Regions from separate parts of the Streptomyces sp. NPDC005435 genome, predicted to be linked through region 2. Evidence: predicted binding sites of a transcription regulator. Region 2 holds the regulator's gene; the other holds the start of a gene.
The links. Region 2 encodes HrcA, which represses chaperone genes, less so after heat shock. Its sites were predicted from a motif close to TTNGCACTCNGNNNNNCNGAGTGCNAA; they were not measured.
Positions count from the first base shown of each region.

Region 1 (15,226 bases), on a different contig from region 2:
CCGAAACCCTCAAACGTGTGCGGGACGCGGCGCGGCGCCTTGTATACGGCCCTCCGTATACGGGGTGCGGCGCGCTCTCACGCCACCCGCCGCTCCGCGTACTCCGCGATCTCCGCCATGGGCGGCCGCTCCTCCGTGTCCACCGCGTACGTACGCGGCTCGAAGCCGGACACCCCCCGCTCGAACTGGGTCAGGGAGGGCCGGACCAGGTGCCCGCGGGCCAGCCGCAGCTGGGCCGTGCGGTAGATCGCGGCGGCCATGCGCCCGAGCGCCTGCCCGTCCTGGTGCCGGTGCTTGCGGACGCCGACGTCGACCTGGGCCAGCGCGTCGAGCCCGACCAGATGCAGCGCGTCCACCAGCATCCCCAGCTCCACGCCGTACCCCACCGGGAACGGCAGCTGTTCCAGCAGCGAGCGCCGGGCCGCGTACTCACCGCCCAGCGGCTGGACGAAACCGGCCAGCTGCGGCCAGTGCATGTTCAGCAGCGGCCGCGCCATCAGCTCGGTGACCCGCCCGCCCTGTCCGGCGGCGCCGCCGAGGGGGCGGTCGTACATCGCCTTGACCAGGTCCACCTGCGGATCGGTGAGCAGCGGGCCGACGATGCCGAGGACGAAGTCCGAGGAGAACTCCTTCAGATCCGCGTCCACGAAGGCGACGATGTCCCCGCTGGTCGCGAGCAGAGACCGCCACAGCACCTCGCCCTTGCCGGGTACGGCCGGCAGCCGGGGCAGTATCGCGTCGCGGTGCACGACCCGCGCGCCCGCCGCCGCCGCGACCTCGGAGGTGCGGTCGGTGGACCCGGAGTCCACCACGACGATCTCGTCCACCAGCGGCGCCTGCGTCACCAGGTCGTGGCGGATCACGGACACGATGTCGCCGACCGTCTCCTCCTCGTTCAGCGCGGGCAGCACCACGGACACGCTCTGTCCGGAGCGCTGCTTGGCGGCGAGGACGCGGTGCAGCGGGCGGTCGGCCACGGACCAGGAGCGGGTGGCCAGCCAGCGCTCGGTTTCTTCCAGCATGGTCTGCGGCTCCTTCTCAGGGGGGACGTACGGTCACACGTGCCGGTGTTCTTGAACCCGTCTCGCGGTTCGGACGACACCTTCAACTGTGCTGGCCTTCGGTTACAGTCTTGAACAACGCCGGTGACCATCGCATGTCCGAGACGATCGGCGTTCACAACCGCATACAGCTCATCCAGAGGGGCAGAGGGAAACGGCCCTGCGAAGCCCCGGCAACCCTCCAGCCGGTCTCGTGCGCGGACACTCCGCGACACCGCGAGGCTCCCGGCTCGGGAAGGTGCCAAATCCGTCTCACGGCGAGATTCGTCGTGAGGAAGATGAGGAGAAAGGGCCTCGCCTCCCATGGCTGTGCAGACCATTGCCACCCCCACTGTCGATCTCGGCCCCGCCGCCGCCCTCAGCTGCCGGGAGTGCGGGCACCGCGTCCCGCTCGGCCCGGTCTTCGCCTGCGAGGAGTGTTTCGGCCCGCTGGAGATCGCCTACGACTTCTCCGGCTACGACACCGAGGGCCTCCGCAAGCGCATCGAGTCAGGACCCGCCAGCATCTGGCGCTACGCCCCGCTGCTGCCCGTCCCCGCCGACGTCGCGGAGAAGCCGAACCTCCACCCCGGCTGGACCCCGCTCGTCAAGGCCGACAACCTCGCCCGTGAACTCGGCGTCACCGGCGGCCTGTTCGTCAAGGACGACTCCGGGAACCCCACCCACTCCTTCAAGGACCGCGTGGTCGCCCAGGCCCTGGAGGCCGCCCGCGCCTTCGGCTTCACCACGCTCTCCTGCTCCTCCACCGGCAACCTCGCGGGCGCGGTCGGCGCCGCCGCGGCCCGCGCGGGGCTGCGCTCCTGCGTGTTCATCCCGCACGACCTGGAGCAGGGCAAGATCGTCATGGCCGCGGTCTACGGCGGTGAACTCGTCGGCATCGAGGGCAACTACGACGACGTGAACCGCTTCTGCTCCGAGCTGATCGGCGACCCGGCCGGCGAGGGCTGGGGCTTCGTCAACGTCAACCTCAGGCCGTACTACGCCGAGGGCTCCAAGACGCTGGCGTACGAGATCTGCGAGCAGCTCGGCTGGCGGCTGCCGGACCAGCTCGTGGTGCCGATCGCCTCCGGCTCCCAGCTCACGAAGATCGACAAGGGGCTCAAGGAGCTGATCGCGCTCGGCCTGGTCGAGGACAGGCCGTACAAGATCTTCGGCGCCCAGGCGGAGGGCTGCTCGCCGGTGTCGGCCGCGTACAAGGCGGGCCACGACGTCGTACGGCCCCAGAAGCCGGACACCATCGCCAAGTCGCTGGCCATCGGCAACCCCGCCGACGGGCCGTACGTCCTCGACATCGCCCGGCGCACCGGCGGCGCCGTGGAGGACGTGACGGACCCCCAGATCGTGGACGCCATCAAGCTGCTGGCCCGCACCGAGGGCATCTTCGCGGAGACGGCGGGCGGCGTGACGGTCGGCGTGACGCGCAAGCTGATCGAGAACGGCGTACTGGACCCGACGCTCACCACCGTCGTCCTGAACACGGGCGACGGCCTCAAGACGCTGGACGCGGTGGCCGGTACGGGGCTCACCGCGACCATCCGACCGAACCTGGACTCCTTCCGAGAGGCTGGCCTCGTATGAGTGTGACCGTTCGCATCCCCACCATCCTGCGCACCTACACCGGCGGACAGGCGGAGGTGGCCGCCGAGGGTGCCACGCTCGCCGAGGTGATCGAGGACCTGGAGAAGCACCACTCCGGGATCGCCGGGCGCGTCCTGGACGACGAGGGCAAGCTGCGCCGGTTCGTCAACGTGTACGTCAACGACGACGACGTGCGCTTCGAGGGCGGCCTCCGGACGCCGACCCCGGACGGCGCCGGTGTGTCCATCATTCCGGCGGTCGCCGGCGGCTGAGAATTACCGTCGGTAACTTCGGTTACAAACTGTTCATAGAATGGCCTCCTCCGTAAGAGAAACGGAGGAGGCCATTCTGCGTGATTGAGCGCGATAGAGTTGGGGAACGCGCTCCCCGGCCGACCGGCCGGGAACCCTGGATTCATGCCGCACGCCCGACGAGAAGCAGCCAAAATGCACGGGTCTTATGCGGCATTTATTGTTTTTACGGGGCCCGACTTGCCCTGAATTCAGCCGAATTCTCGCCAGATTCCGGACCGGTCTCTTCCAGATTTCTCGTCCGACTGACCTGTTGCAGACGGCAGTTGGACAGATACATTCAGCCGCGGTCGACGCGTTCCGGCGCACGCCCCCGAACCCATGGGGGGTGAGGTCTGACCCGGGTCCGCGAAGGGTGGATCTGCGCAAGGGCCAGTAATAGGGGAGTTAGGCATGGCTCAGGGCACCGTCAAGTGGTTCAACGCGGAGAAGGGCTACGGCTTCATCGCGGTAGACGGTGGTGCGGACGTCTTCGTCCACTACAGCGCGATTCAGATGGACGGCTACCGCACCCTTGAGGAGGGCCAGCGGGTCGAGTTCGAGATCTCGCAGGGCCAGAAGGGCCCGCAGGCCGACATGGTTCGCCTCAGCGCCTGAACGTTTCTCGCACTGAACGTCTCATCGCGTCTCACGTCCGCTTCACGTCTCACGTTCGAAGGGCCCGCACCCGGCACGGGGTGCGGGCCCTTCGTCCTGCGCGCGCGGCCGGTCCCCTTCCGCCACCCTGCCGATCCCCCGAAGGCGCTTGCACTCGACCATGCCGAGTGCTAATCATTGCGTTAGCACTCTGAAGGTGAGAGTGACAACGAAGGACCGGGTCGGTGAGGCCCGCAGGCCGGGTGGGGCAAGGAACCACGAGGCCGGCGAGCCGTCCGTCGCGGGCGCGGGCGCGGTCCGAAGGAATCACCCCCAGTCCTGGAGGGACCACTTCACATGGCCAAGATCATCGCGTTCGACGAGGAGGCGCGGCGCGGCCTCGAGCGCGGCATGAACCAGCTCGCGGACGCCGTCAAGGTGACGCTCGGCCCCAAGGGCCGCAACGTCGTCCTCGAGAAGAAGTGGGGCGCCCCCACGATCACCAACGATGGTGTCTCCATCGCCAAGGAGATCGAGCTCGAGGACCCGTACGAGAAGATCGGCGCCGAGCTGGTCAAGGAAGTCGCCAAGAAGACGGACGACGTCGCCGGCGACGGTACGACCACCGCGACCGTGCTGGCCCAGGCCCTGGTCAAGGAGGGCCTGCGCAACGTAGCCGCCGGCGCCAACCCGATGGCCCTCAAGCGCGGTATCGAGAAGGCCGTCGAGGCCGTCTCCGCCGCTCTCCTTGAGCAGGCCAAGGACGTGGAGACCAAGGAGCAGATCGCTTCGACCGCCTCCATCTCCGCCGCCGACACCCAGATCGGCGAGCTGATCGCCGAGGCCATGGACAAGGTCGGCAAGGAAGGCGTCATCACCGTCGAGGAGAGCAACACCTTCGGTCTGGAGCTTGAGCTCACCGAGGGCATGCGCTTCGACAAGGGCTACATCTCCGCCTACTTCGCGACCGACATGGAGCGCATGGAGGCGGTGCTGGAGGACCCGTACATCCTCATCGCCAACTCCAAGATCTCCTCGGTGAAGGACCTGCTCCCGCTCCTGGAGAAGGTCATGCAGTCGGGCAAGCCGCTGCTGATCATCGCCGAGGACGTCGAGGGCGAGGCTCTGTCGACCCTGGTCGTCAACAAGATCCGCGGCACCTTCAAGTCCGTCGCCGTCAAGGCCCCGGGCTTCGGCGACCGCCGCAAGGCCATGCTCGGCGACATCGCCATCCTCACGGGCGGCGAGGTCATCTCCGAGGAGGTCGGCCTCAAGCTGGAGAACGCGACGCTGGACCTCCTGGGCCGCGCCCGGAAGGTCGTCGTCACCAAGGACGAGACCACGATCGTCGACGGCGCCGGCTCCTCGGAGCAGGTGCAGGGCCGCGTGAACCAGATCCGCGCCGAGATCGAGAACAGCGACTCGGACTACGACCGCGAGAAGCTCCAGGAGCGCCTCGCGAAGCTCGCCGGTGGCGTGGCGGTCATCAAGGCCGGTGCCGCGACCGAGGTCGAGCTCAAGGAGCGCAAGCACCGCATCGAGGACGCCGTGCGCAACGCCAAGGCGGCCGTCGAGGAGGGCATCGTCGCCGGTGGTGGCGTGGCCCTGCTGCAGGCCGGCCAGGTCTTCGACAAGCTGGAGCTGTCGGGCGACGAGGCGACCGGTGCCAACGCGGTCAAGCTCGCGCTCGAGGCCCCGCTGAAGCAGATCGCCGTCAACGGTGGTCTCGAAGGCGGCGTCGTCGTGGAGAAGGTCCGCAACCTGCCCGTCGGCAACGGCCTGAACGCCGCGACCGGCGAGTACGTCGACATGATCGCCGAGGGCATCATCGACCCGGCGAAGGTGACGCGTTCCGCCCTGCAGAACGCCGCCTCCATCGCCGCGCTGTTCCTCACCACCGAGGCCGTCATCGCCGACAAGCCGGAGAAGGCCGCCGCGGCCGCTCCGGGCGGCATGCCGGGCGGTGACATGGACTTCTGATCCGTCTGCGGATCAGCTGTTCTGACCGAGGGCGGTGCCTCCCCTTGCCGGGGGTGGCACCGCCCTCGGGCGTTTTCGGGGACCGGCCGGTCAGGACGTGCGGCGTCGTATCAGGTAGACGGCGGCGGTGAACAGGGCCATGGCCAGGCCGAGATACAGGGCGAGTTCGATGCTCAGCATGGCGGGGTAGCGGCCGGCCGGGTGGTACTCGGTGTAGTGCCGCAGGCCGTGTCCGGCCAGGTAGCGTTCGAGGGCGGCGCCGCCTTCGCGGACCGTGTCGCCGTCGTAGACCTGCTTGATGATGTCCCGCTTCTCGCCGTCGGAGAGCCGGTGTCCCGCGCTGTTGACCAGGCCGTCGTCGACGATCCAGTCGGTGGGGGGACGTGAGCCGGCCGGCTGTCGTACGTTCGGCGCCTCCGTACGGACCAGGGGGCTCAGGTAGTAGGGCCGGACCGTCTCCTCCAGGGTGATGTGCACCGTGAGGTAGGTGGCGAGGGTGACGCCCATGGCGAGCACGGTCCGCCGGAGGAGGACTCCGGTGAAGACGCCGAGGGCCAGGGCGAACAGCGTCAGCGCGACCAGACCCGGCGACACGGTGAACGCCGCGGTGCGCATCCGGCTGCTCATCGTGTCCAGGGGGCCGCGCCACCAGGTGAACAGGACGGAGCAGGCCAGCGCCAGAACCGCCGCTCCGGCGCCGACCAGGGTCAGCTGGGTGACGAGCCATCGGGTGCGGGACACCCCCTGGGTGAAGGCGAACCGCCAGGTGCCGTTCTCGAACTCCCGCGCCAGCAGCGGTGCGCCGACGAAGGCGCCGATGAGCGCGGGCAGGAAGGCCACCCAGACCATCCGGTTGCCCCACTCGCCGTACCGGTCGGTGAACTGCTCGACCAGCTGCGCGCAGCCCGCGCGTGCGCTGGGATCGGTGACACAGGCGGCGATGCCGTCGGCGCGGTACTCCTCGTGCATGGCCAGGCCGCTCACCACGGTGGGAACGGTGACGGCGGCCAGCAGCAGGACGCCGGTCAGGAGGGCGGCGCGATGGTGGCGCCAGGCTGCCCAGAGCATGGATCAGTCCTGCCCTTCGAGGTAGGCGAGGACGAGGTCTTCCAGGTTCACGGGGTGGGATTCCCATCGGGGGTGAGTGGGCGCGGTGGCCGGCGACCGCACCAGGAGGTGGCTGGTGCGGTCGCCGTGTGTGGCCGTGACCAGTCCGTCGAGCGCGGTGTCGGTGACGCGGGGACCGGTCAGGAGGCGGTGTTCGGCGAGCAGGTCGTCGATGTCGCCGGCCAGGCGCACCTGCCCGGTGCGGAGCAGGACCAGGTGGTCGCAGACCCGTTCGAGTTCGGTGACCACGTGGGAGGAGAGCAGGACGGTCACGTCCGTCTCGGCCACCGCGTCGATGAGGGTCCGCATGAACTCGCGGCGGGCCAGCGGGTCGAGACTGGCGACGGGTTCGTCCAGGACCAGCAGGCGCGGCTGCTTGGCCAGCGCGAGGGTGAGGGCGACCTGGGCCTGCTGGCCACCGGAGAGACGGCCGGTCTTGTGCTTGAGCGGAATGCCGAGGTCGCGCAGTCGCCGTTCGGCGCCCGCCTGGTCGAAGCGGGTGTTCGTCCCGCGGCCGTAGCGCAGCATCTCGGCGACGGTGAACCCCCGGTAGAGGGGGTGGTCCTGGGCGACGAAACCGACTTGGGACAGGCTCTGCGGGCGGCCCGGTTTCAGGGGCGTGCCCAGCAGGGAGACGGTGCCCTCGGTGGGCGCCAGCAGACCTATGGCCAGGTGCAGCAGGGTGGTCTTCCCCGCGCCGTTGGCGCCGACGAGCGCGATGATGCGGCCCGCGGGCAGCGACAGCGTGCAGTCACGCAGTGCCCAGTGGCGGCCGTAGCGCTTGCCCACGTGATCGATCCGTACGGCGACGTCGGTGCTCATGCCGTCTCCCGGTGCTGCTCGTCGGTCATGATCGCGTCCACCAGCGCGCGCACCTGCTCCGGCGCGAGACCCGACCGCCGTGCGTCGGCCAGCCACTGCCGCAGCCGGCCGGAGAGCCGGGCGTAGGTCGCGGCGGGTACCTGCTCGATGTCGCCGGTGACGAACGTGCCCTGCCCGGCACGCGCCGTGGCCAGCCCGGCGTGCTCCAGCTCGCGGTATGCCTTGGCCACGGTGTTGGGGTTGACGACCAGCGCGGACGCCACGGCGCGCACGGTGGGCAGCTGGTCACCTTCCTGAAGATGGCCCAGCAGCAGGCCGTGGCGCACCTGATCGACCAGTTGCAGGTAGGCCGGTACTCCTGACCGGTCGAGCCCTCGGAACGCGAACACGCACAACCTCCACCGCGCAGTGTCTCAATGTACTAGTGGGATAGTACACAGGCGGTATGGGGGGCCGGCCGGCGGCGGGGCGGTCGCGGTCGATGCCGTGAAGTCCCTTGTACGGGACGCCGAATCCGGCCGTGGCGGGGGTTGCTTCGCCGGCGAGAAGGTTGCCGACGTTTCGAGGGGCCGGCGGTCTTGGCCCGCACCGTGAGCCCTGCCTCGGAGGCGGCGTTCAGCAGGGCGGCGGCGGGCTTGGAGCCGGCCGCGCCCCGGCCCAGAAGCCGGCCGTCACCAGACTCGCGTCGAGGGCGGTCCTTTCCCTTATTCTCCGGGGGAGGTGTCGCCCTCGGGCGTTGCCGGGCAGGGCTTGCGGCGGTAGCGGTCGAGCCTTCGTTTGACGTCCCAGGCGAAGGACAGGCTTGCGATGCCCAGGCCCCAGGCGGGGGTGTGGTCACCGTTCAGTGCCGCGTAGACGCACATCGCGGCGAGGGTGATGCAGGCGAACGCCTCGGCGAGGCACATCAGTTGGTCGGAGTTCGGTCTCATGGGGCCACCTCAGAAGCCGTAGCGGCGGTCGGGCCAGTGCGGGTCGTCCCAGCGGGCCGGGGTGGGAGTGGCTGCCAGGCGTATGCGGTGGAGCAGGTCCTCGGGGGTGTCGCGGGCGCGCAGGCGGGGTGGGGCGTGGTGGGCCAGCCAGGTGGTGAGTTCGGTGCGGAGCGCATGCTCGTCGTGGCAGGTGTACCACGGGAGTTCGTCGCGCAGAAGGTCGTACTCCCAGTGGGCGGCCGCCTCTTCCAGGTGCCGGTCGGCCGTGTCGTGGTCGGCGCTCTCCCAGGCCGTGAGCCAGGGGGTGAGCGTGGCGGACGCCTCCGTGAGCAGTACGAGGAGGTCGTACACCGGGGTCGCCGGGGCCGGCTCGGTCAGGCTGTGTGCCCACCAGGCGTGCAGGAACTCCTCGACCGCAGCACGCTGTTGGACGGGCCACCGCTGCCAGTCGCCCTTCGCGAACGACCGGCCCGCCTCGGCCGCGCCGAGCCGGTGCTCCGTGGTCCCGTCGGCCAGCGACCTGGCGAACTGCGGGAGGATACGGCGCAGTACGGCGCCGTGGTCACTCCAGTCGGGCGCGGTCCAGGTACGGCGCAGCAGGTCCGGGTCCAGCTCCAGGTCCGGCACCTTCAGCCGCGCCAGCTCCTCCTCGTCGCCCCAGTGGCAGATGCACTGGACCTCGTCGGCGCGGGCGGTCATACCCCGGAAGGTGCGGGCCAGCTCCTCCAGGGCGCGGTCGAGCCGGACGCGCGGGCCCGAGGTCATTTTCCTTGCCGCGTCCTGCCGGCCTTCGACATCAGGAGGGTCACGAAGACGGCGGACACGAAGGTGAACGCGTATTCCGCCCACTCGTCGGCGAGGAGTCTGTTGACGGCGACGAGTGTCACCGCCCAGGCGGCGAGGACGGCGAGTCTCACCATCGGTGCCGACGAAACGGGCCTGGTCTTCACTCGCTTCCCCCTTATGCTCGGTCGCCGTGGTCAGCGGCTCACTGGTCATCTGGGAACCTACGCGGGGCGCGACGGGGGCTCAACATCAATTGATCAACATTTGAGCCGGCGGCGCGTTCTCGCGGGCGGACATCGCGGCTCGGATCTGCCGGGCGTGGGCGTGGGCGTGGGCGTGGACGGCGTCGGCGTGGTCGTGGACGGCGTCGGCGGGAGAGGGCGGTCACCTTCGTCCGCCACACTGTCCTGCCATGGCGAGCAGTCTGAGTACGACGGTCATCGCGATCTGCGGCACCCTGCTCGGGAGCGGGCTGACCGCGTGGGCGGCGGCGCTGGCCGAGCGGCGCAGGAACGAGGCACTCGAACGGCAGCAGATACGGGAGGAGGCCGCGCGGGAGCGGGACCGGCGGCGCGAGCTGCGGGCCGAGCACCAGAAGTGGCGCAGGGATCGCCGGCAGGCCGCGTATCAGGACCTGATGGACGCCGCCCATGACGCGCAGGGCGCTGTGTGGCAGTTGGGGCGGCTCGTCCTCGAACCGTTCGACCAGCATCGCTACGACGTCCGGCGGGGCGCCGCGATCGACGCCGTACGGGCGACCCGGCGCGCGGCCGACGCGGTTCAGCTGGAGGGACCGGAGGATGTCGCCCAGGTCGCCGAGGAGTACGCGCGGGCCGTGGACCGGCACATCGGGCCGCCGGTCGAGGCGCTGATGGAGATGAGCCGGGGGTCGGCGGGTGAAACCCGGATCGAGGGGTACCGTTCGGCCGCTGCCGAGACGGAGGCCCTGGTCGAGGGCTGCCGGCAGCGGTTCGTTCCGTTGGCCCGGCGGGCGCTGGACGAGTTGGTGGAGGGTGTCGACTAGGGCGTTCGGGGTGTGGGTGCCGTGGCCGGGGGGCCGGGGTGGCCGGGTGGCCGGGGTCACAAGGGGGTGTGGGGGGAGGGTGGAATACGGGGCCGTGGGCGTGCGGTTGTTTCAGAGGGTGCACAATTGCGTGCGCACATACCGTCCGGTCAACAGCCACCGTACTCACGAGGAGCCCCCCACGTGACCGTCACGACGCCCGCCGCCTCCCGCGCGGCCCAGCTCCTGTCCCGCCCGATCACGCTGAACGGCCTCACGGTTCCGAACCGGATCGTGATGGCGCCGATGACCCGTATGTTCTCGCCGGGCGGCATCCCCGGTGAGGATGTGGTGTCGTACTACTCCCGCCGCGCCGCGAACGGTGTCGGTCTGATCGTCACCGAGGGCACCTATGTGGGCCACGACTCGGCCGGCCAGAGCGACAGTGTGCCGCGCTTCCATGGCGAGGAGCAGCTCGCGGGCTGGGCGAAGGTCGCGCGGGAGGTGCACGCGGCGGGCGGCACGATCGTGCCGCAGCTGTGGCACATCGGCATGGTCCGCAAGCAGGGCGAGCCGCCGTTCGCGGACGCCCCCGCGATGGGCCCGTCCGGCATCCACAAGGAGGGCGCCGAGCCCAAGGGCAAGGCCATGACGCAGTCCGACGTGGACGACGTCATCGCCGCGTTCGCGCAGGCCGCCGCCGACGCGGAGCGCATCGGTTTCGATGGTGTCGAGATCCATGGTGCGCACGGCTACCTTCTCGACCAGTTCCTGTGGGCCGGCACCAATGTCCGTACCGACGCCTACGGTGGCGACCCGGTCGCCCGCGCCCAGTTCTCCGCCGAGGTCGTCGCGGCCGTGCGCGAGCGCGTGTCCGCCGAGTTCCCCGTCATCTTCCGCTACTCGCAGTGGAAGCAGCAGGACTACACCGCGCGCCTCGCCGAGACCCCGGAGGAGCTGGAGGCCATCCTGACGCCGCTGGCCGCCGCCGGCGTCGACGTCTTCCACGCCTCCACCCGCCGCTACTGGGAGCCGGAGTTCGAGGGCTCCGACCTCAACCTCGCCGGCTGGACGAAGAAGATCACCGGCAAGCCGGTCATCACCGTCGGCTCGGTCGGCCTGGACGGCGACTTCGTCAAGGCGTTCCAGGGTGAGGGTGCGCCGGTCAAGGGCATCGAGGACCTCCTCGACGGCCTGGAGAGCGGCGAGTACGACATGGTCGCCATCGGCCGCGCCCTCCTCCAGGACCCGGAGTGGGCCGCGAAGGTCCTCTCCGGCCGCTTCGACGAGCTGAAGTCCTACGACGCCGCGGCGCTGAAGTCGCTCAGCTGAGGTCTGTTGTTTTGGCGCCGGGCGCCGGGTGGATCAACTTCCGCCTGGCGCCTTGCCGTTGGTGCCGTACCTTGCGTGCTCGGGGCCAGGAAGGGCATGCCCCATGCGGTACGGCGCCGGCAGGGGTGCGCGAGAGGCGGCGGCTGTCGTGATCGCCGTCCTGACGAGCGGCTGGACGAGCGCCTGCTCGTCGGAGAAACCGGCACAGGCCAAGGTGTGGGGCAGTGCTACTGCACGAAGCTGCCGGCTTGGCAGCACGTCAGGGACGCCGTGGCGGGCGGGGGCGGGGGCGCGTTCCAGGGCGAGGGCGAGGGCGAGGGTGGGGGCGAGGGCGCCGGTGACGGGCAGGGTGCCGGACCGCTCGCGTCCGACGAGGCCGACTCCGCAGGCCGCTCGGTCCTCGCCGCCGCGAGCGGACTCGACCAAGAGTGCCTCGGGGACGGTCCCACCCGCCTCCTCTACGACACCGCCGACGCGGTCCACGGCGACCCCGCAGCGCGCTGTCCTACTGCGCCGCCGCAGGCTTCGGAATCCTGGTCGGCCGGTCCGGCTGAGCGCCGGCGCCGGCGGTCAGCCCGGCGAAGTGGGAGCGGTAGCACAGGCGTTGCGCCTGACGGCAACCAGGCGGGCAGGCGTACGGAACGGCGGCGCCGGGAACGTCCCCGCATGCGCGGGGACCACGGCGAGAACGAGGAGACGGTCGAGACGACCGTGGGACCACCCCCGCATGCGCGGGGACCACCACGGACGCGGTCTCGATGCCGAGGGTGCGGCAGGACCACCCCCGCATGCGCGGGGACCACCCGTCGCCCTCACTCGAACCATTGTCGTTGGTGGGACCACCCCCGCATGCGCGGGGACCACAGGCGTCGAGCTGCATGTTTACACGTATGGGGTGTGGGTTTTGCCTACTTTACCGAGGTGCGACATATTGCGGATCCAGGTCATGTAGGTGTTTGTCGACCGGCGTGCCAAGTGGATTCCGAAGCCTCCGTACGGAGGTCACATGTTGCCCATTGGTTCGACGTCCACGTATGTGGGTGTGCCCCATACCCGTAGGACCTCGTAGTCGGTGAACTCGTGTACCAGGCGGTATGCCATCGCGGGGCGGGAGCCGCGGCGCTGGGCTGCCAAATACGCTTCCGCTTCCGCGCGGTCGCGGCGGGGGGTGCCGCACAGCTGCCACTCGCGGCCGTTCCATGCCTCCGGGAGCCAGCGCTGCTGGGGTTGGGGGCGTTCGGCGCGGACGCCGTAGCGGGAGGGGGATTTCGCGGGGGCGTCCGTCGTACGGGAGGGGGCGCCGCCGCCGTACTCCGCGCGTCGGGCCGAGCGGCGTCGCGTCTCGCACAGCAGGCACAGGTCCGGGGCGCTGGTGTCCACCGGGCCCTGCGGGTGCTCGGGGCAGCGGGTGGTCGGGGCGCCCGCCTCCAGGCTCTCCTCCAGCAGGTCCAGCGCGCGCCGCAGATCCGTCTTGACCTCGTGCAGCCGGGCGTCCGGGGTGTCGGTGGTCAGCGACTCGCCGTGCTCCCCGACCAGCCGGAGGGCACGACCGAGCGCGGTGAGCTGGGCGTGATTCATGGATCCAGCTTCTCACCCGGGGCGCGTTCCACGGGAAGGCGGCGGGAGCGCCGAGAATGACGGCAGCGGCAGCGCTATGTGTTCAAGCTCCATGTGCTCAAGCCCTATGTGCTGAGGCTCCATGTGCTGAAGCCCCATGTGACCGGAGGTCTCCCCGTGAGGATCAACCGGGCCAGCGTCTTCGTCGACGACCAGGACAAGGCCCTGCGCTTCTACACCGAAGTGCTGGGGTTCGTGAAGAAGGCGGACGTCCCGGTCGGTGAGTACCGCTGGCTGACCGTCGTCTCCCCCGAGCAGCCCGACGGCACCGAACTGATGCTGGAGCCCGACGCCCACCCCGCCGCCAAGGCGTACACCTCGGCGCTCGTCGCGGACGGCATCCCGGCCACGTCCTTCGCCGTGGACGACGTACGCGCCGAGGCCGAGCGGCTGCGCGGGCTCGGGGTGCGGTTCACCCAGGAGCCGACGGAGATGGGGCCGGTCGTGATCGCCGTACTGGACGACACGTGCGGCAACCTGATCCAGATCGCCGAGTACACCGGTCGCCCCGCGTAGCGCCGGGTCCGTCCGCTCAGCCCTTGTGCTGGATCAGGCTGCCCTTGCCGCACGTGGTGGGCGCGTCGCCCAGCGGCAGCGGCGAGGCGGCCTTCAGCACGGGCCCCGCGGCGAGGCCCGCCGCACAGCCCGCGGTGTCGGTCGCGGTCCAACGGTCCCCACTGTCGCTCTTGGCAGCGGCGGCATGCGCGGGCGCGGACAGCGCGGCGGCGGAGACGGTGAGCGCGGCGGTGGTGAGCAGGGCCTTCATCATGCCGGGGGAACGAGTGGGGGTACGGGGGTGTTACGCGGGTTCGCCCGGGAGGGGCGGGCTCGGTGGGGCGTGTGGCGACTCCGAGGGCCGGCCGTTCGCCTCGCCTCACGCCGTCTCCCGGGCCCGTCGAGCCACCCGCCCCCCGCCTCACGCCGTCTCCCGCGCCCGTGTCTCCACCTGTCCCGTCTCCACCCCCGCCACCCGCCGGAGGCCGAACGCGTAGGTTGCCGCGAAGCCCACCGTGTAGCCCGTCAGGAGGCCGCCGCCGTAGACGGCCGCTGCCACGGCTGGGCCGCGGTTGCCTGTCAGGAGCGGGAACAGGGCCCAGCCCGAGGGGCCGATGGCGGTGGCGCCGACCTTCGTGCCGAGCATCGCGAAGAAGCCGACGAAGGCGCCGCCTGCCGCGCCGCCCGCGCAGGCGGTGGCGAAGGGGCGGCCGAGGGGGAGGGAGACGCCGTAGATCAGGGGCTCGCCCACGCCGAGGAGGCCCGCCGGGAGGGCCGAGCGGATGGTGGTGCGCAGGGCGGTGTCGTGGCGGAGGCGGACGTAGACCGCGAGGGCGCCGCCGACCTGGCCGGCGCCGGCCATGGCGAGGAGGGGGAGGAGGACGGTGTAGCCCTGCTGTTCGATCAGGGTGGTGTGGATGGGGATCAGGGCCTGGTGGAGGCCCAGCATCACCAGGGGGAGGAACAGGCCGCCGAGGAGGAGGCCCGCGAAGGCGCCGGTGGTGGTGAGGAGCCAGTTCGCGCCGGTGCCGATGGCGGTGGCGACGACTCCGGCGGCGTACATCAGGCCGTACAGCGTGGCCAGGCCCGCGACGAGGACGGTCACCGTGGGGGTGACGAGCACGTCCAGTGCGCCCGGCAGCCGGCCCCGGCACCACTTCTCGACCCGGGTGGCGAGCAGCGCGGCGGCCAGTGCGCCGAGGACTCCACCCTGGCCGGGGGAGAGGTGTACGCCGAACGCGGTCACCTTCTCCACCCCGGGGTGGACGACGACCGCCGCCACCGCGCCGCCCAGGATCGGGGTGCCGCCGAACTCCTTCGCCGCCTGGTAGCCGACGAACACCGCGATCAGCGCCATGAAGCCGGAGGCGATGGCGGTCAGGGCGGGGGTGAGGCCGGGGAGCCAACCGGCGTTCACCAGAAGGCCGTTGAGGCCCGCCAGGACGCCGCAGCCGATGAGGGCGGGGATCAGGGGGACGAAGACGTTGGCCACGCGGCGGAGGCCGGCCGGGCCGGCCGGTCTCCCCGGGGCGGTCGGCTTCGCCGGGCCGCTCGGCTTCGTCGGGCCGCTCGCCGCCGCCCGCGTCTGTTTCTCCACCTCCGCCGTCACCCCCTCCACCACCCCAGGAC
Region 1 is NZ_JBEXEQ010000006.1:228,109-243,334, reverse strand. Features, by position in the region: gene AB0898_RS10235 (glucosyl-3-phosphoglycerate synthase) at 78-1,022, opposite strand; SAM riboswitch class I at 1,191-1,346, shown strand; gene thrC (threonine synthase) at 1,365-2,639, shown strand; gene AB0898_RS10225 (MoaD/ThiS family protein) at 2,636-2,911, shown strand; gene AB0898_RS10220 (cold-shock protein) at 3,344-3,547, shown strand; gene groL (chaperonin GroEL) at 3,884-5,506, shown strand; gene AB0898_RS10210 (ABC transporter permease subunit) at 5,597-6,574, opposite strand; gene AB0898_RS10205 (ABC transporter ATP-binding protein) at 6,578-7,435, opposite strand; gene AB0898_RS10200 (GntR family transcriptional regulator) at 7,432-7,824, opposite strand; gene AB0898_RS10190 (hypothetical protein) at 8,140-8,364, opposite strand; gene AB0898_RS10185 (hypothetical protein) at 8,374-9,129, opposite strand; gene AB0898_RS10180 (hypothetical protein) at 9,126-9,284, opposite strand; gene AB0898_RS10175 (hypothetical protein) at 9,563-10,174, shown strand; gene AB0898_RS10170 (NADH:flavin oxidoreductase) at 10,358-11,485, shown strand; gene AB0898_RS10165 (hypothetical protein) at 11,519-11,911, opposite strand; gene AB0898_RS10160 (hypothetical protein) at 12,488-13,063, opposite strand; gene AB0898_RS10155 (VOC family protein) at 13,220-13,618, shown strand; gene AB0898_RS10150 (hypothetical protein) at 13,635-13,871, opposite strand; gene AB0898_RS10145 (PTS transporter subunit EIIC) at 14,019-15,226, opposite strand, start outside.
Region 1: a site for HrcA is predicted at 3,695-3,721, ahead of groL (chaperonin GroEL). Genes of this name have one in related genera too.

Region 2 (15,226 bases):
CCTCGGCCAGCGCATGGACGCCCTCGCACAGCCGGGTGTCCATGACGAACGCGAACCGCTGCCCGCGCCGGATCTCGCTGACCTCCTCCAGCGCGACTCCGCGAAGCGCGCCCTCACGGCGGAGACGGCCCACGTCCGGGCCCGCGATGCCGTGCGCGGCGAGCCGGTCGGGCAGCATCCGTACGGCGTCGGGCTCGGTGAGCCGGTAACCGTAGGACTCGACGGGGTGGGAGAGGCGGCGGGCCTCCAGCGTGTAGGCGGGGGTCCGCGCCAGCACGCCGTCGGAGTCGGCCGGGGCCTCGGTGAGGGCGACGGTCTCGCGGTAGGCGGTGGCGTACCGCAGCCGGTCGAAGAAACGCTGCCCGGAGCGCGGGTAGTGCGCGGTGATCTCGTGCGGCACCCGGTCGAGGTTGATGCGCTGGATCACCCCGGCGAGGCCGAGGCTGTGGTCGCCGTGGAAGTGGGTGACGCAGATCCGGTTCAGGTCGTGCGCGGCGACCCCGGCGCGCAGCATCTGCCGCTGGGTGCCCTCGCCGGGGTCGAACAGGATGCCCTCGCCGTCCCAGCGGAGCAGATAGCCGTTGTGGTTGCGGTGCCGGGTCGGGACCTGGCTGGCGGTGCCGAGGACGACGAGTTCGCGTACGGACATGTTCTTCTACGGGTTCCGCGGCTTAGCCGGGGGGCCATTCGAGGCCGCGGCCGCCGAGAACGTGTGCGTGGGCGTGCCAGACGGTCTGGCCTGCGCCGGCGCCCGTGTTGAACACGGTGCGGTAGCTCTCCAGCTTTTCCTCGTCGGCGATGACCTGCGTCTCGGCGAGTACGTCTGCGGCGAGCTGCGGGGCCGCTGCCGCGAGGGTGGCGGCGTTCTTGTAGTGCGCCTTGGGAATCACCAGGATGTGGGTCGGGGCCTGGGGGTTGATGTCCCGGAACGCGAGGGTGGTGTCCGTCTCGCGGACCACGGTTGCGGGGATCTGGCCTGCGACGATCTTGCAGAACAGGCAGTCCTCCTGCGGCTCTCCCGCCATTTCGCTGCGCTCGCTTTCGCCGGGTCGGTGGTCTTGGGGCATCGTAGTCGGTTGGGTGCGGGTGCGTTTGGGCTGGTCGCGCAGTTCCCCGCGCCCCTTTAGGTTGGCAAGCCCGGGGGAGTTTTCGGCGGCACCCTTTCCAACTCCTCCAATGCCAGCCTTATCGCCTCGTCCAGCTGGGTGTCCCTGGCCGCTGCGTAGTCCTGGGGTTTCTGGATGACCTCTACGTCCGGGTCCACGCCGTGGTTCTCTACGCCCCAGCCGTGGCCCTCCAGCCAGAAGGCGTATTTCGGCTGGGTGATGAGCGTGCCGTCGACCAGGTGGTAGCGGCTGTCGATGCCGATGACGCCGCCCCAGGTGCGGGTGCCGACGACGGGGCCGATGTTCAGGGCGCGGATGGCGGCGTTGACGATGTCGCCGTCGGAGCCGGAGAACTCGTTGGCGACGGCGACGACCGGGCCGCGCGGGGCGTCCTGGGGGTAGCTCTCGGGGCGCATGCCGCGCGGGAGGTCCCAGCCGATGACGCGGCGGGCCAGTTTCTCCACGACCAGCTGGGAGGTGTGGCCGCCGCGGTTCTCGCGGACGTCCACGATCAGGCCCTCGCGGGCGACCTCGACGCGCAGGTCGCGGTGGATCTGGGCCCAGCCGGGGGCCTGCATGTCGGGGACGTGGAGGTAGCCGAGGCGGCCGCCGGACTTCTCGTGGACGTAGGCGCGGCGGTCGGCGACCCAGGCGTGGTAGCGCAGCGGCTCCTCGTCGGTGAGGGGGACGACCACGGCGTGCCGGGCCTCGCCGCCGCCCGCCGGGGAGATCGTCAGCTCGACGGGCTTTCCTGCGGTGCCGGTGAGCAGCGGGGCCGGCCCGGTGACCGGGTCGACGGGGCGGCCGCCGACGGCCACGATCGCGTCGCCGGGGCGTACGGCGACGCCGGGCGCGGCGAGCGGGGAGCGGGCCTCGGGGTCGGAGGTCTCGGAGGGCAGGATGCGGTCCACCCGCCAACTGCCGTCCTCGTGACGGGAGATGTCGGCGCCGAGCAGGCCCTGCCGGGGTCCGCGGCCGTAGCCGCCGCCGGAGTTGACGTAGGCGTGCGAGGTGCCGAGTTCGCCGTGCACCTCCCAGAGGAGGTCCACCAGGTCGTCGTGGGTGGCGAGGCGGCCGAGGAGGGGGCGGTAGCGGTCGAGGACGCCGTCCCAGTCGACTCCGCCCATGTCGGGCCGCCAGAAGTTGTCCCGCATGACGCGGCCGGTCTCTTCGTACATCTGGCGCCACTCGGCGACCGGGTCGACGGTGTGCCGGATGCGGCCGAGGTCGACGACGATGTTGGAGTCGCTCTCCTCGTCGTCGGAGGCGCGCCGGTCGGCGGGGACGACGCGCAGCCGGCCGTCGCTCCACAGCAGGACCCGCTTGCCGTCGCCGCTGACCCGGAAGTGGTCGGCGTCGGCGGCCAGGTGCTCCAGGCGCTGCTGGGCGAGGTCGTAGCGCTCCAGCTCGGTCTTGGGGTCGGGGGCGTCGGGCGTGGCGCGGGCGGCGCCGAGGACACCGCGCACGGGGTGGCGCAGCCAGAGGACGCCGTCGCGGGCGGCACGCAGGTTGGTGTAGCTGGCGGCCTCGACCGGGAAGGGCACGATGCGGTCGGCGAGCCCTTCGAGGTCGATCCGGGTGACCGGGGCGCCCTCGCTCTCCGGGGTCTCGTCCTTGTCCGGGGTGCCGAAGGGGCGGCCGTGCCGCTGCGGTCCGAAGGGGGACGGCGTGGTCGCGGCCAGCGTGATCAGGTGCGGGCGCACGCTGTCGACGAAGGCGAGGTCGAAGACGTGCCGGTCGTAGACGGGGTCGAAGGAGCGGCTGGAGAGGAAGGCGAGGTGCTTGCCGTCCAGGGTGAAGGCGGGCGCGTAGTCCTGGAAGCGCAGCGGGGTGGCCTCGGTGACCGTGAGGTCGGTGGTGCTCGCGAGGCGGATCTGGGAGAGCGGGCGGGGACCGGGGTGGGCCCAGGCGAGCCAGCCGGAGTCGGGGGAGAAGGCGAGGCCGTGCACGTCGCCGTGTTCGCTGCGGTCCACCTCGCGGACCTCGCCCGTCTCGCGCTCGACGAGCAGCAGCCGGCCGTCGTGCGAGGCGACGGCGGCGCGGGTGCCGTCGGGGGACATGGCGAGGGCGAGGATGCGGCCGAGCTGTCCGGCGGCGATCCGGCGGGGTACGGCGCCGGGGGCGAGGCCGGTGGCGGGGGCGAACTCCAGGGCGTCGTCGCCCTCGGCGTCGGTCACCCAGACCACCCACTCCTCGCCGTCGGCGCGGAAGGTGCGCGGCAGCCGGGCGCGGACGCCGGGCTGGGCGGCCAGCGCGCGGGCGGGGCCGCCGCGGTGGGTGACCCAGTGGACGGTGCCGCGCACGGCGACCGCGCTGCCGCGTCCGGTGTGGTCCGGGGAGGCGGAGCCGAACCAGCGGGCGGTACCGACCTGGTGGGGCTGGAGGTCGACGCGGGCGCCGCCGAGGCGGATGTCCGGGCGGCGGGGTTCGGCGCCGTCGAGGTCGTCCAGGAGCCAGAGTTCACCGGCGCTGGACCAGATCACGCGGGTGCCGTCGGTGGCGGCGTGGCGGGCGTAGAAGCCTCCGAGCGGGGTGTGGCGGCGCAGGTCGGTGCCGTCGGCGAGGGAAGAGTAGAGGGCGCCGGTGCCTTCGTGGTCGGAGAGGAAGGCGATGCGGTCGCCGACCCAGAAGGGGTCCTCGATGTTGCCGTCGAGGTCCTCGTGGAGCCGGACGAACTCGCCGTCGCCGTCCCGGTCGATCCACAACTTGCCCGCCGTGCCGCCCCGGTAGCGCTTCCACCAGGCGGCCTCGCGGCCCATCGGGGCGGAGAGCAGGACGGTGTGCGGGCCGTAGGCGACGTCGCCGACCGGGCCGTAGGGCAGGGTGGTGGCGGGGCCGCCGTCGAGCGGGACCGCGCGGGCCCAGGTGCGGCGCAGGCTGGCCTGGCCCTGGGTGCTGAGGGCGAGGACCTCGCCGCCGGGGGTCCAGCCGAGCACCTGGGTCTTCCAACTGCCCCAGTACGTCAGCCGTTTGGCGGGGCCGCCGTCGACGGGGGCGAGGTGCACCTCGGGGGCGCCGTCGCGGGTCGAGGTCCAGGCGAGGGTGGCGCCGTCGGGGGATATGCGGGGGTGGTTCACGGGCACGTTGTCCGCGCTCACCCGCCAGGCGCGGCCGCCGTCGAGCGGGGCCACCCAGACGTCGTCCTCGGCGGTGAAGGTCACCAAGTCGCCGTGGATGTGCGGGAATCGGAGATAACCGGAGGTCGTCGTGGTCGTCGTGTCTGCCGTGATGTCCTTGCCAGCACCCTGAGTCACGCGGTCACCTTACGCGCGGTCCGGCGTCGTGGCGCCGGGTTTGGATCACTTGCCTTCGACGGGCCAGCAGGTGGGGTCGCCCTTGCACCACAGGGTCCGGGTGACGGTGACCGTCACGGTGGGCCGGGGCTGTCCCGGCGGGCGGTAGGTGGCGGGCGGGGTGTAGGCGGAGCTGGGTTCGGCGTCGCAGTCGCCGAGTCCGCCGACCCGGAAGACCCGGCGCCCGTCCACGGTGGCGGTCAAGTGCCCGCGCACACAGGCGCCGTTGACCGCACGCGTCACCTCACCGGTGACGGCTATCTTCTTGCCGTCCTTGGTGCGGCCCTGGCAGTCCACGCTGACGACGGTGGCCGTGGAGGGCGAACTCTTCCGGCTCGGAGTGGCGCTGTCGCCCTGCTGCCCGGTGCAGGTCAGCCAACTCACGTCCACATGGCGCCGGTTCAGCTCGGCGGTCGCGGTGGAGTCGGTGGTGTAGGCGACGGTCGCGGACCCCAGGTCGGTCGGCTGACAGGCCGTCACCGTGCCGACTCCCAGCGCCGCGAGCCCGGTCACGGCAAGCAGCCGCGCGGAACGGCGTCGATCCCACCTCGAAGCCCCCATGCCGTCCAGCGTGCCACCGACTCCCACCCCGCGGAAGGCCGCCTCCGGCCAGTCACCCGAACGTGCGGCGCACGCCGGGCGGCCCGTGCGCGGCGTGCGCTACCTTCCCGGGATGCGCAGCGTACGCAGGGTGAGGCGGCTGGCCCTTCCGGACGGCACCGTCCACCGGTGGACCGTCCGGCACCGGCACACCCCGGACACCGGGTGCCAGGAGGTGCTGACCCTGAGCCGGGAGGGGACCGTGCTGCGGATCGTCTTCCGGGACGGCCCGGGGCGCGTCCTGGGCACCGGCGCGGCCTACGCCCACTCCGGGCTGGTGGGCGACGGGCACGGCCGTTCGGTGAATCTGCACCGGCCCGCCGTCGTACGGGCGTTCGTGGACGCGGCACGCCAAAGCGGGTACACATCCGGGGAGTTGGACGGCTGGGAACTCCTGCCCGCCGTCACGGTCACCCTCGCGAGCGCGGCCACTCCTGAAGCTCCACCGCACGGCCCTCCGGGTCCTTGAGGCGGGCCCCCGGTCAGGACCAGCGGCCGGTGCGGCCCAGGAGGAGGGCGGCGGCCGCCGTTCCGGCGGTGGAGGTGCGCAGGACGGACGGACCGAGGACGCAGGCGCGGGCGCCGGCCTCCTCGAAGAGCGCCAACTCGTCGCGGGAGACGCCCCCTTCGGGTCCGACGACGAGCACGATGTCGCCCGTCGCGGGGAGGTCCACGGTGGCCAGCGGCACGCTCTCGTGCTCGAAGTCCGAGTGCAGCACGGCGGCGAAGTCGGCCTCCGCGAGCAGCGCGGCGACCTGCTTGGTGGTGGCCGCCTCCGCGACCTCGGGGAAGCGGACCCGGCGGGACTGCTTGCCCGCCTCGCGCGCGGTGGAGCGCCACTTGCCGAGCGCCTTCAGGCCCCGGTCGCCCTTCCACTGGGTGATGCAGCGGGCCGCCTGCCAGGGCACGACGCGGTCGACGCCGACCTCGGTCATGGTCTCGACGGCGAGTTCGCCCCGGTCGCCCTTGGGCAGCGCCTGGACGACGGTGATACGCGGGGCGGGCTCGGGCTCCTCCACGACCGCGCCGAGCCGGACGAGCAGCCGGTCCTTGCCCTCGGTGCCGGTCACCTCGGCCACGGCGTGGCGTCCGGCGCCGTCGGTGAGGACGACCTCCTCGCCCGCCTGGAGCCGCTTCACGGAGACGGCGTGCCGTCCCTCGGGGCCGTCCAGGACGAACGGTCCGCCCTCCGGGCCGAAGTCCTCCACCACGAACACGGGAGCGGTCATCCCGCGCCACCTCCGTCAGCCAACTCTGTTGTCGCAGCGCGCAGTTCGGCGGCCAGTGTCTCCACAAGCCGCCCGGCCGGCAGCGCGCGGGCCAGCCGGTGTCCTTGTCCCGCCCACAGCGCCATGCCCTGCGCGTCCCCGGCCCCGGCGGCGGCCCGGCGCAGCGGGGCGGTCAGGTGGTGGACGGCCGGGTAGGCGGCGGGGGCCTCGGGGCCGTGCTCGCGCAGGAAGCGGTTGACCAGGGCGCGGGCGGGGCGTCCGGTGAAGGCGCGGGTCGGCGCGGTGTACGGGAAGCCGGGGTCGGTCAGCGCCCGCTTGTGGAGTTCGGGCGCGCCGGACTCGGGGGTCGCGAGGAAGGCCGTACCAAGCTGGGCGGCACTGGCCCCGGCGGCGAGCACGGCGGCGATCTGCGCGCCGCGCATGAGGCCGCCGGCCGCGACGACCGGGAGGTCCACGGCCTCGGTGACCTGCGCGAGCAGCGCGAGGAGGCCGAGGCCCGTTCCGTCGCGCCCGGGGTCGTCGGTGTGGGTGCCCTGGTGGCCGCCCGCCTCCACGCCCTGCGCGATGACGGCGGCGGCCCCGGCGCGCTCGACCGCGCGGGCCTCCTCGGCGGTGGTGGCGGTGACCAGGGTGAGCGTCCCGGCGCGGCGCAGCGCGTCCAGCACCCCGGGCTCGGGCACGCCGAAGTGGAAGGAGACGACGGGGACCGGGTCGGCGAGGAGCAGGGCCAGCTTGGCGTCGTAGCCGTCGTCGGCCGGGCCGTACGGGTCGCCGGTCGCGGTGCCGTAGCGCTCGCTCTCCCCGGCGAGGCTCCGGGCGTACGGCTCGACGGCGGCGGGGTCGGCCGGGTGCGGCTGGGGCAGGAAGAGGTTGACGCCGAAGGGGCGGCCGGTCAGGCCGCGCAGCCGCTCGATGTCCGCGCGCAGCGCGTCCGGGGCCCGATAACCCCCGGCGAGGAAGCCGAGGCCGCCCGCCTCGCAGACGGCGGCGGCCAGTTCCGGGGTGGAGACGCCGCCCGCCATGGGTGCCTGCACGATCGGAAGCGTGAGGAGATCGGCGAGGGGCATGTCCGCATCGTGTCACGTCCGCCGCGCGAGTCCGAATCGAACCCGGTGACCGTGCCCCGAAACGAGGGGAGGGGGCGCCGGGCGCCCCCTCCCCACATCAACGCTCGCGGTCAGCGGCCGTTGAACGCGTCCTTCAGCCGCGAGAACAGCCCCTGCTGACCGGGCTGGAACTGACCCGTGGGCCGCTCCTCGCCACGCAGCTTGGCCAGTTCGCGCAGCAGCCGCTCCTGCTCCGGGTCGAGCTTGGTCGGGGTGGTCACCTCGACGTGCACGATCAGGTCGCCCCGGCCGCCGCCGCGCAGATGCGTGACGCCCCGGTTGTGCAGCGGGATCGACTGGCCGGACTGGGTGCCGGGCCGTATGTCGACCTCCTCCATGCCGTCCAGCGTCTCCAGCGGCACCTTGGTGCCGAGGGCCGCGGCCGTCATCGGGATGGTGACCGTGCAGTGCAGGTCGTCGCCGCGCCGCTGGAAGGTGGAGTGCGGCAGCTCGTGGATCTCGACGTACAGGTCACCGGCGGGGCCGCCGCCGGGGCCGACCTCACCCTCGCCCGCGAGCTGGATGCGGGTGCCGTTGTCGACACCGGCCGGGATCTTCACCGTCAGGGTGCGCCGGGAGCGGACCCGGCCGTCGCCCGCGCACTCGGGGCACGGGGTCGGGACCACGGTGCCGAAGCCCTGGCACTGGGGGCAGGGCCGCGAGGTCATGACCTGGCCCAGGAAGGACCGGGTGACCTGGGAGACCTCACCCCGGCCGCGGCACATGTCACAGGTCTGCGCGGTGGTGCCGGGGGCGGCGCCCTCGCCGCTGCAGGTGTTGCAGACGACCGCGGTGTCGACCTGGATGTCCTTGGTCGTACCGAAGGCCGCCTCGTCCAGCTCGACCTCGATCCGGATCATGGCGTCCTGGCCGCGCCGCGTACGCGAGCGCGGGCCGCGCTGCGACGCCGTGCCGAAGAACGCGTCCATGATGTCGGAGAAGTTGCCGAAGCCACCGGCGCCGAAGCCGCCGGCCGCACCGGCGCCCGCGCCGCCCGACTGGGAGAGCGGGTCGCCGCCGAGGTCGTAGACCTGCTTCTTCTGCGGGTCCGACAACACCTCGTAAGCGGCGTTGATCTCCTTGAACCGCTCCTGCGTCTTCGGATCGGGATTGACGTCCGGGTGCAGCTCGCGTGCGAGCCTGCGGAACGCCTTCTTGATCTCATCCTGCGACGCGTCGCGGCGCACGCCGAGAACGGCGTAGTAATCCGTGGCCACTTACGACTCCGCCAGGATCTGTCCGACGTACCGTGCCACTGCGCGTACCGCTCCCATCGTTCCCGGGTAGTCCATGCGGGTCGGTCCGACCACGCCGAGCTTGGCAACCGCCTCGCCGCCCGAACCGTAGCCGACCGACACGACGGACGTGGAGTTGAGTCCTTCGTGGGCGTTCTCGTGCCCGATACGCACGGTGACGCCCGGATCTTTGGCCTCGCCGAGGAGCTTGAGCAGCACGACCTGCTCCTCAAGTGCCTCCAGGACGGGCCTGATCACCAGGGGGAAGTCGTGTCCGAAACGGGTGAGATTGGCGGTGCCGCCGATCATCAGCCGTTCCTCGTTCTCCTCGACCAGTGTCTCCAGCAGTGTGGAGAGCACTGTGGAGACGGTACCGCGATCGTCGGCCTCGAACGCATCGGGGAGGTCTTCGACCAGTCGCGGCACATCGCTGAACCGGCGTCCGGCGACCCGGCTGTTGAGCCGGGCGCGCAGATCGGCGAGCGAGGATTCGCCGAACGGCACCGGGCAGTCGACCATGCGCTGCTCGACCCGGCCGGTGTCCGTGATCAGCACGAGCATCAGGCGCGCCGGGGCGAGCGAGAGCAGCTCCACGTGCCGCACGGTCGAGCGGGTCAGCGAGGGGTACTGCACGACGGCGACCTGCCGGGTGAGCTGCGCGAGCAGCCGGACCGTACGGGCCACCACGTCGTCCAGGTCGACGGCGCCGTCCAGGAAGTTCTGGATCGCGCGCCGCTCGGGCGCCGACATCGGCTTGACGCCCGCGAGCTTGTCGACGAAGAGGCGGTACCCCTTGTCGGTGGGGATGCGGCCGGCGCTGGTGTGCGGCTGGGCGATGAAGCCCTCGTCCTCCAGGGCGGCCATGTCGTTGCGCACGGTGGCCGGGGAGACGCCGAGGTTGTGCCGCTCGGTGAGCGCCTTCGACCCGACCGGCTCCTCGGTGCCCACGTAGTCCTGGACGATGGCGCGCAGCACCTGAAGCCTGCGTTCACTCAGCATCGGCGCGCACCTCCATCTTGTCGCCCCACGGCACTCGGCTCTCTCCCCTGGCACTCGGCTCGTGCGAGTGCCAGACTTCCCCGGCCCAGTGTACGGCCGTGGGGTACCGCCCGGGCAAGGTCAGCGGTACTGCCCGGCTTGTTGCGGCTAGCGTCCCGGTATGAGCGTGACTTGGGAAGACCTGGGGTGGGAGAGGTTGGCCGAGGGGGTCGGGCGGTGCCGGCTGCCCGGCTGGGACTGTACGGCGGGGCTGGTCGTCGGGGCGGACACGGCGCTGCTCGTGGACGCGGGGTCGAGCCTCGCGGAGGGGGCCCGGATCGCGGCGGCGGCCCGGCGGCTGGCGGGGCGGGATGTGACCCATCTCGCGCTGACCCACCCGCATTTCGATCACGTCCTGGGCACTCCCGCCTTCACCGGAGCGAAGACGTACGCCGCCGTCGGCGTGGACATGACCTCCGCGCACGCCCGCGAGGAGCTGCGCCGGGACGCGATCGGGAACGGTCTGCCCGCCGGCGAGGCCGACGCCGCGACGGCCGCCCTGACCCCGCCCGGACACCCGGTCTCCGGCGAGTGGACGCTCGACCTCGGCGGCGGCCGCCAGGTGCTCCTCGCCAACGTCGGGCCGGCCCACACCGCCCACGATCTCGCGGTCCTGGTCCCCGGTTCGCCCGAGGTGGTCTTCTGCGGCGACCTGGTCGAGGAGTCCGGCGAACCCCAGGCGGGCCCGGACGCCGTCCCCGCCCGCTGGCCCGCCGCCCTGGACCGGCTGCTCGCCCTCGGCGGCGCGGACGCACTGTACGTGCCCGGTCACGGAGCGGTGGTCGACGCGGACTTCGTACGGCGCCAACGCGACGCCCTGGCGGCCCGTTTCGGCGTGTCGTGACGGGGGCGGTACGGGTTCTCCTATCGTCATCAGAATGCGCGAGTACTCCCCCGATCTGACCGCCCCCTGGAAGAAGCCGCAGCCGGTGCCGGAGGTCGCGGCAGAACCGGGACTGGTGGTGGAGGAGCCCGGCACCGGGTTCTGCGGGGCGGTGATCCGCTGCGAGGCGGGCACGGTGACGCTGGAGGACCGCTTCGGCAAGCACCGGGTGTTCCCGCTGGAGCCGCGCGGCTTCCTGCTTGAGGGGCGCGTGGTGACCCTCGTACGCCCCTCCGCCGCCCCGGCACGCCCCGTCCGCACCGCCTCCGGCTCCGTGGCCGTCCCGGGCGCCCGCGCCCGCGTGGCCCGCGCAGGCCGCATCTACGTCGAGGGCCGCCACGACGCCGAACTGGTCGAGAAGGTCTGGGGCGACGACCTGCGCATCGAGGGCGTGGTCGTGGAGTACCTGGAGGGCGTGGACGACCTGCCCTCGATCGTGGCCGACTTCTCCCCCGGTCCCGACGCCCGCCTCGGCGTCCTGGTGGACCATCTGCTCCCCGGCACGAAGGAGTGGCGCATCTCCCAGTCGGTCACGAGCGACCACGCCCTGGTCGTCGGCCACCCGTACATCGACATCTGGGAAGCCGTGAAGCCCTCCGCCCTCGGCATCCCCGCCTGGCCCCGGGTCCCCCACGGTCAGGACTGGAAGACGGGGGTGTGCCGGGCGCTGGGGTGGCCGTCGGACAACACGGGGGCGGTGTGGCAGGCGATCCTGGCGAAGGTGACGTCGTATCGGGAGCTGGAGCCGGCGTTGCTGGGGCGGGTGGAGGAGCTGATCGATTTCGTTACGGGTAGCGGTGGGGCCTGACCCCCGGCAGCGTCCCGAATTCGCTCGTATCCAGTTCGGCGCCAAGTACATCTAGCGGCAGTCGGTCACCGAATTTGATGATCTCTTGGCTGCGGTAGTCCGCGTCCTCGCCCTGGCCTGAGGGCTTGGTGAGCAATACGGAGTGCCCCATGATCGGGTCGATGATGAGGTACGCGGGAATCTCTCCCGCAGCGTAGATCGAACGCTTGATCACGTAATCGTGGTGCACGCTGGACTTGGAAACGACTTCTATCACCAGGCTGATCACCCGACACGGCACCAGGCGTCCACTGTCCGGCAGCAGGTCTCGCGCAAGGACCACCAGGTCAGGAACGGGCTCACTGGCCTCGCCGGAGATGTCGATGTCCTGCGTCTGAAGACGCGACCAGCGCTGCCGTGGGATCTGGTCCTGCACATCGGTCACGATCATGTTGTGCACGATGTCAGGGCTGGCCATCATCACGATTACCCCCCGGAGAAGCTCAACCTTGACCCCCTCGGGGGGCTCGAGCTCCTCGAAGTACTTTGTCATCCCGCGTTCGTCCACAGCGGTCATCTCCGTGGCCCTCCACATCCGCCGCGAGCTTTTGACGGCAGCCTACGGACCAGATTAGGGAGTGAACCGGCGTCCCGCACCGATTCACCCCGGCGAGTGATCAGTCCACCAGGTCCCGCACCACCGCGTCCGCAAGGAGCCGCCCCCGCAGCGTCAGCACCGCGTGCCCCTCGTCGTACGGACCGGAGTCGAGCAGGCCGTCCGCCAGCGCCCGCCGGGAAGCCGCGAGCCCGTCCGCCTTCAGCAAGGACAGCGGAACCCCCTCCCGCAGCCGCAGCTCCAGCAGGATGCGCTCCACCCGGCGGTCCTCCTCGGACAACAGCTCACGGCCCGCCCCCGGAGAGCGGCCCGAAGCCAGCGCGGCGGCGTACGCGCCCGGGTGCTTGACGTTCCACCAGCGGACGCCGCCCACGTGGCTGTGGGCGCCGGGGCCGGCGCCCCACCAGTCGGCGCCGCGCCAGTACAGCTCGTTGTGGAGGCAGCGGCCCGCCTCGGAGGTGGCCCAGTTGGAGACCTCGTACCAGTCGAAGCCCGCCGCCGTGAGCAGCTCCTCGGCGATGAGATAGCGGTCGGCGTGGACGTCGTCGTCCGTCATGGGGACCTCGCCCCGGCGGATACGGCGGGCCAGCTGGGTGCCCTCCTCGACGATCAGGGCGTACGCGCTGACGTGGTCGGGGCCCGCGCCGAGCGCCGCTTCCAGGGAGGCGCGCCAGTCGTCGTCGGACTCGCCGGGCGTGCCGTAGATCAGGTCGAGGTTGACGTGCTCGAACCCGGCCGCGCGGGCCTCCGCGACACAGGCCTCGGGGCGGCCCGGGGTGTGCGTGCGGTCGAGGATCTTCAGGACGTGCGGCTTCGCGCTCTGCATGCCGAAGGAGATCCGGTTGAAGCCGCCCGCGCGCAGTTCGGCGAGGTAGGCGGGGGTGATCGTCTCCGGGTTGGCCTCGGTGGTGATCTCGGCGTCCGGCGCGAGTCCGAACTCGTCGCGGATCGCGCCCAGCATCCGTACCAGGTCCCCGGCGGCCAGCAGGGTCGGCGTGCCGCCGCCGACGAAGACCGTGCGGACCTGGCGCGGGTCGTCGCCGAGCACCTTGCGGGCCAGGCGGATCTCGTCGGTGAGGGTGTCCGCGTAGTTGTCCCGGGAGGCGAGGACGCCGCCGGTGCCGCGCAGCTCGGTGGCGGTGTAGGTGTTGAAGTCGCAGTAGCCGCAGCGGGTCGCGCAGTAGGGGACGTGCAGATAGAACCCGAGGGGCCGCTCGGCGGCGCCGGCGAGCGCGGCGGGGGGCAGCGCGCCGTCGTCGGGGACGGGCTCGCCGTCGGGGAGTGCGGAAGGCATGTACTCCATTGTCCCGTACCGGTGTCCTGTCCTGTCCCGTACCGGTGTCCTGTCCCGGAGGCGTGTCCTGTACAGGACATGGCCGCCTCACTCCGCCTGGAGCACCAGCAGCGCCAGGTCGTCGTCCGGCAGGTCGGCGGAGAAGCCGAGCACCAGGCCGTGGATGCGCTCCGCGATGTGCTCGGCGTCCAGGCCCGCGCAGCCGGCCAGGGCGTACGCGAGGCCGTCCTCGTCGTCGAACTGGCGGGAGCCGGAGCGGCGCTCGGTCACCCCGTCCGTGACGCACAGCAGGCTGTCGCCGGGCCGCAGCTCGACGCTCTCGCTGGAGTACGTCTCGTCCTCGACCACGCCGAGCAGGGTCTGCGGCCGGGCGGCGCCGCGCACCGCGCCGTCGGGGCTCAGCACCAGCGGCAGCGGGTGTCCGGCGGAGGCGAGGACGCAGCGGAAGCCGCCGTCGGCGTGCGGGGTCAGCTCGCCGTAAAGCAGGGAGAGGAAACGGCTCTGCGGGCCCTCACCCGGCGCGACGGGGACGCCGCCCGCCGCGACCAGGGCGCGGGCGGCCGCGTCGGCGGCCTCGGTGGCGTCGTCCAGGAGGAGCTGGTTGAGGCGGTCGAGGACGCCCGCGACCGGGTAGCCCTCGCGGGCCAGCAGCCTGATCCAGGGCCGGGCCAGACCGATCACCACCGCCGCCTCGGGGCCCTTGCCCTGGACGTCGCCCACGGCGAAACACCAGCGGCCGTCGCCCGCCGGGAACAGGTCGTAGAAGTCGCCGCTGGGGCCGCCCTTATCGCGGGGCTCGTAGACCAGCGCGCTGCGCACGCCCGGGATCTCCGCGACCGCGCCGGGCAGCAGACCACGCTGGAGGACGGCGCTGATGGTGGCCTGGCGGGCGTACTGCCGGGCGGCGCCGATGGCCAGCGCCACCCGCCGGCCGAGGTCCTCGACCAGCCCGGTGACCTCGTCGGGGAAGCGGAGCAGCCCGCAGCGGCCGATCACCAGGGTGCCCAGCGGGCGGCCGCCCGCGATGAGCCGGTAGGCGAGCGCGGTGCCATGGGTGCCCTCGGGCCCGAGCGCGCCGCCGGGCCAGGGGTACGGCTCGGGACCCGAGCGCACGCCGTCGGGGCGCGGCGGCTCCTTCTCCAGCGCGCGGTGCAGCTCCTCGATGCGGCTCTCGTGGGCGTGCCAGACCCGGACGGGCCCGGTGCCGCAGCCGGTGCGCGCGGTCGCCTCGTCCTCCAGCCAGACCGCGCACCAGTCCGCGAGCCGGGGCACCAGGAGCTGGCCGGTGAGGGCGGCGACGAGGTTCTCGTCGAGCTGGCCGGCGAGCAGGTCGGACGCCTCGGCGAGGAAGGACAGCGCGCCCCGGCCGAGCCAGTCCCGGTCGCCGCCGGGGCGCTGCGGCTGCGGTGCCAGGGCCTCGGCGGAGCGCAGGACCGGCAGCGGCGCGGGGCCCTCGGGTTCCTCCTTGCCGCCGGGCGGCAGCCGGGCCCACAGGGTCTTGCCGCCGGCGCGGTAGGTGACGCCCCAGGTCTCCGCGAGGGTGGCGACCAGGCGCAGGCCACGCCCGTGCTCGGGCGTCCCGGGGGGCTCGTCGGCGCCGGAGGGGTCGCGCGGGGCGCGCGCGGGGTGCCGGTCGTGGACCTCCACGGTGAACGCGCCGGTCGCCTCGAGGCGCCAGTCGATCTCGACCTCGGTCCCCGCGTGCACGACCGCGTTGGTGACGAGTTCGCTGACGACGGCCATCGCGTCGTCCACGAGGCGCGCGTCGCCGTCCGGCCCGGTCAGTCCGAGACCGGCCCACTCGGCGAAGGCGTCGCGCACGAGAGCGCGGGCAGTGCCGGGCGCGGCGAGGCTCCCGGCGAGGGTGGCCCGCCCCGCGCCGAGCGGGGCCGCGCCGGGGTGCGCGGGCGTGTCACCGACGGGGGCGTCGGTCGCCCGCTGGGTCGGTATGGCCGCCATGTCCATGCGGCCAGGGTGACAGACAGGGGGCGCGCATAAGCACTGTGTCACCGAAATGAGCGGTCGTGACGGGGAACTGT
Region 2 is NZ_JBEXEQ010000021.1:75,120-90,345, forward strand. Features, by position in the region: gene AB0898_RS25150 (ribonuclease Z) at 1-649, opposite strand, end outside; gene AB0898_RS25155 (histidine triad nucleotide-binding protein) at 672-1,025, opposite strand; gene AB0898_RS25160 (S41 family peptidase) at 1,124-4,270, opposite strand; gene AB0898_RS25165 (hypothetical protein) at 4,406-4,960, opposite strand; gene AB0898_RS25170 (hypothetical protein) at 5,073-5,468, shown strand; gene AB0898_RS25175 (16S rRNA (uracil(1498)-N(3))-methyltransferase) at 5,482-6,228, opposite strand; gene AB0898_RS25180 (nitronate monooxygenase) at 6,225-7,295, opposite strand; gene dnaJ (molecular chaperone DnaJ) at 7,406-8,551, opposite strand; gene hrcA (heat-inducible transcriptional repressor HrcA) at 8,552-9,568, opposite strand; gene AB0898_RS25195 (MBL fold metallo-hydrolase) at 9,729-10,451, shown strand; gene AB0898_RS25200 (DUF3097 domain-containing protein) at 10,486-11,298, shown strand; gene AB0898_RS25205 (Uma2 family endonuclease) at 11,276-11,854, opposite strand; gene hemW (radical SAM family heme chaperone HemW) at 11,955-13,187, opposite strand; gene AB0898_RS25215 (SpoIIE family protein phosphatase) at 13,275-15,146, opposite strand.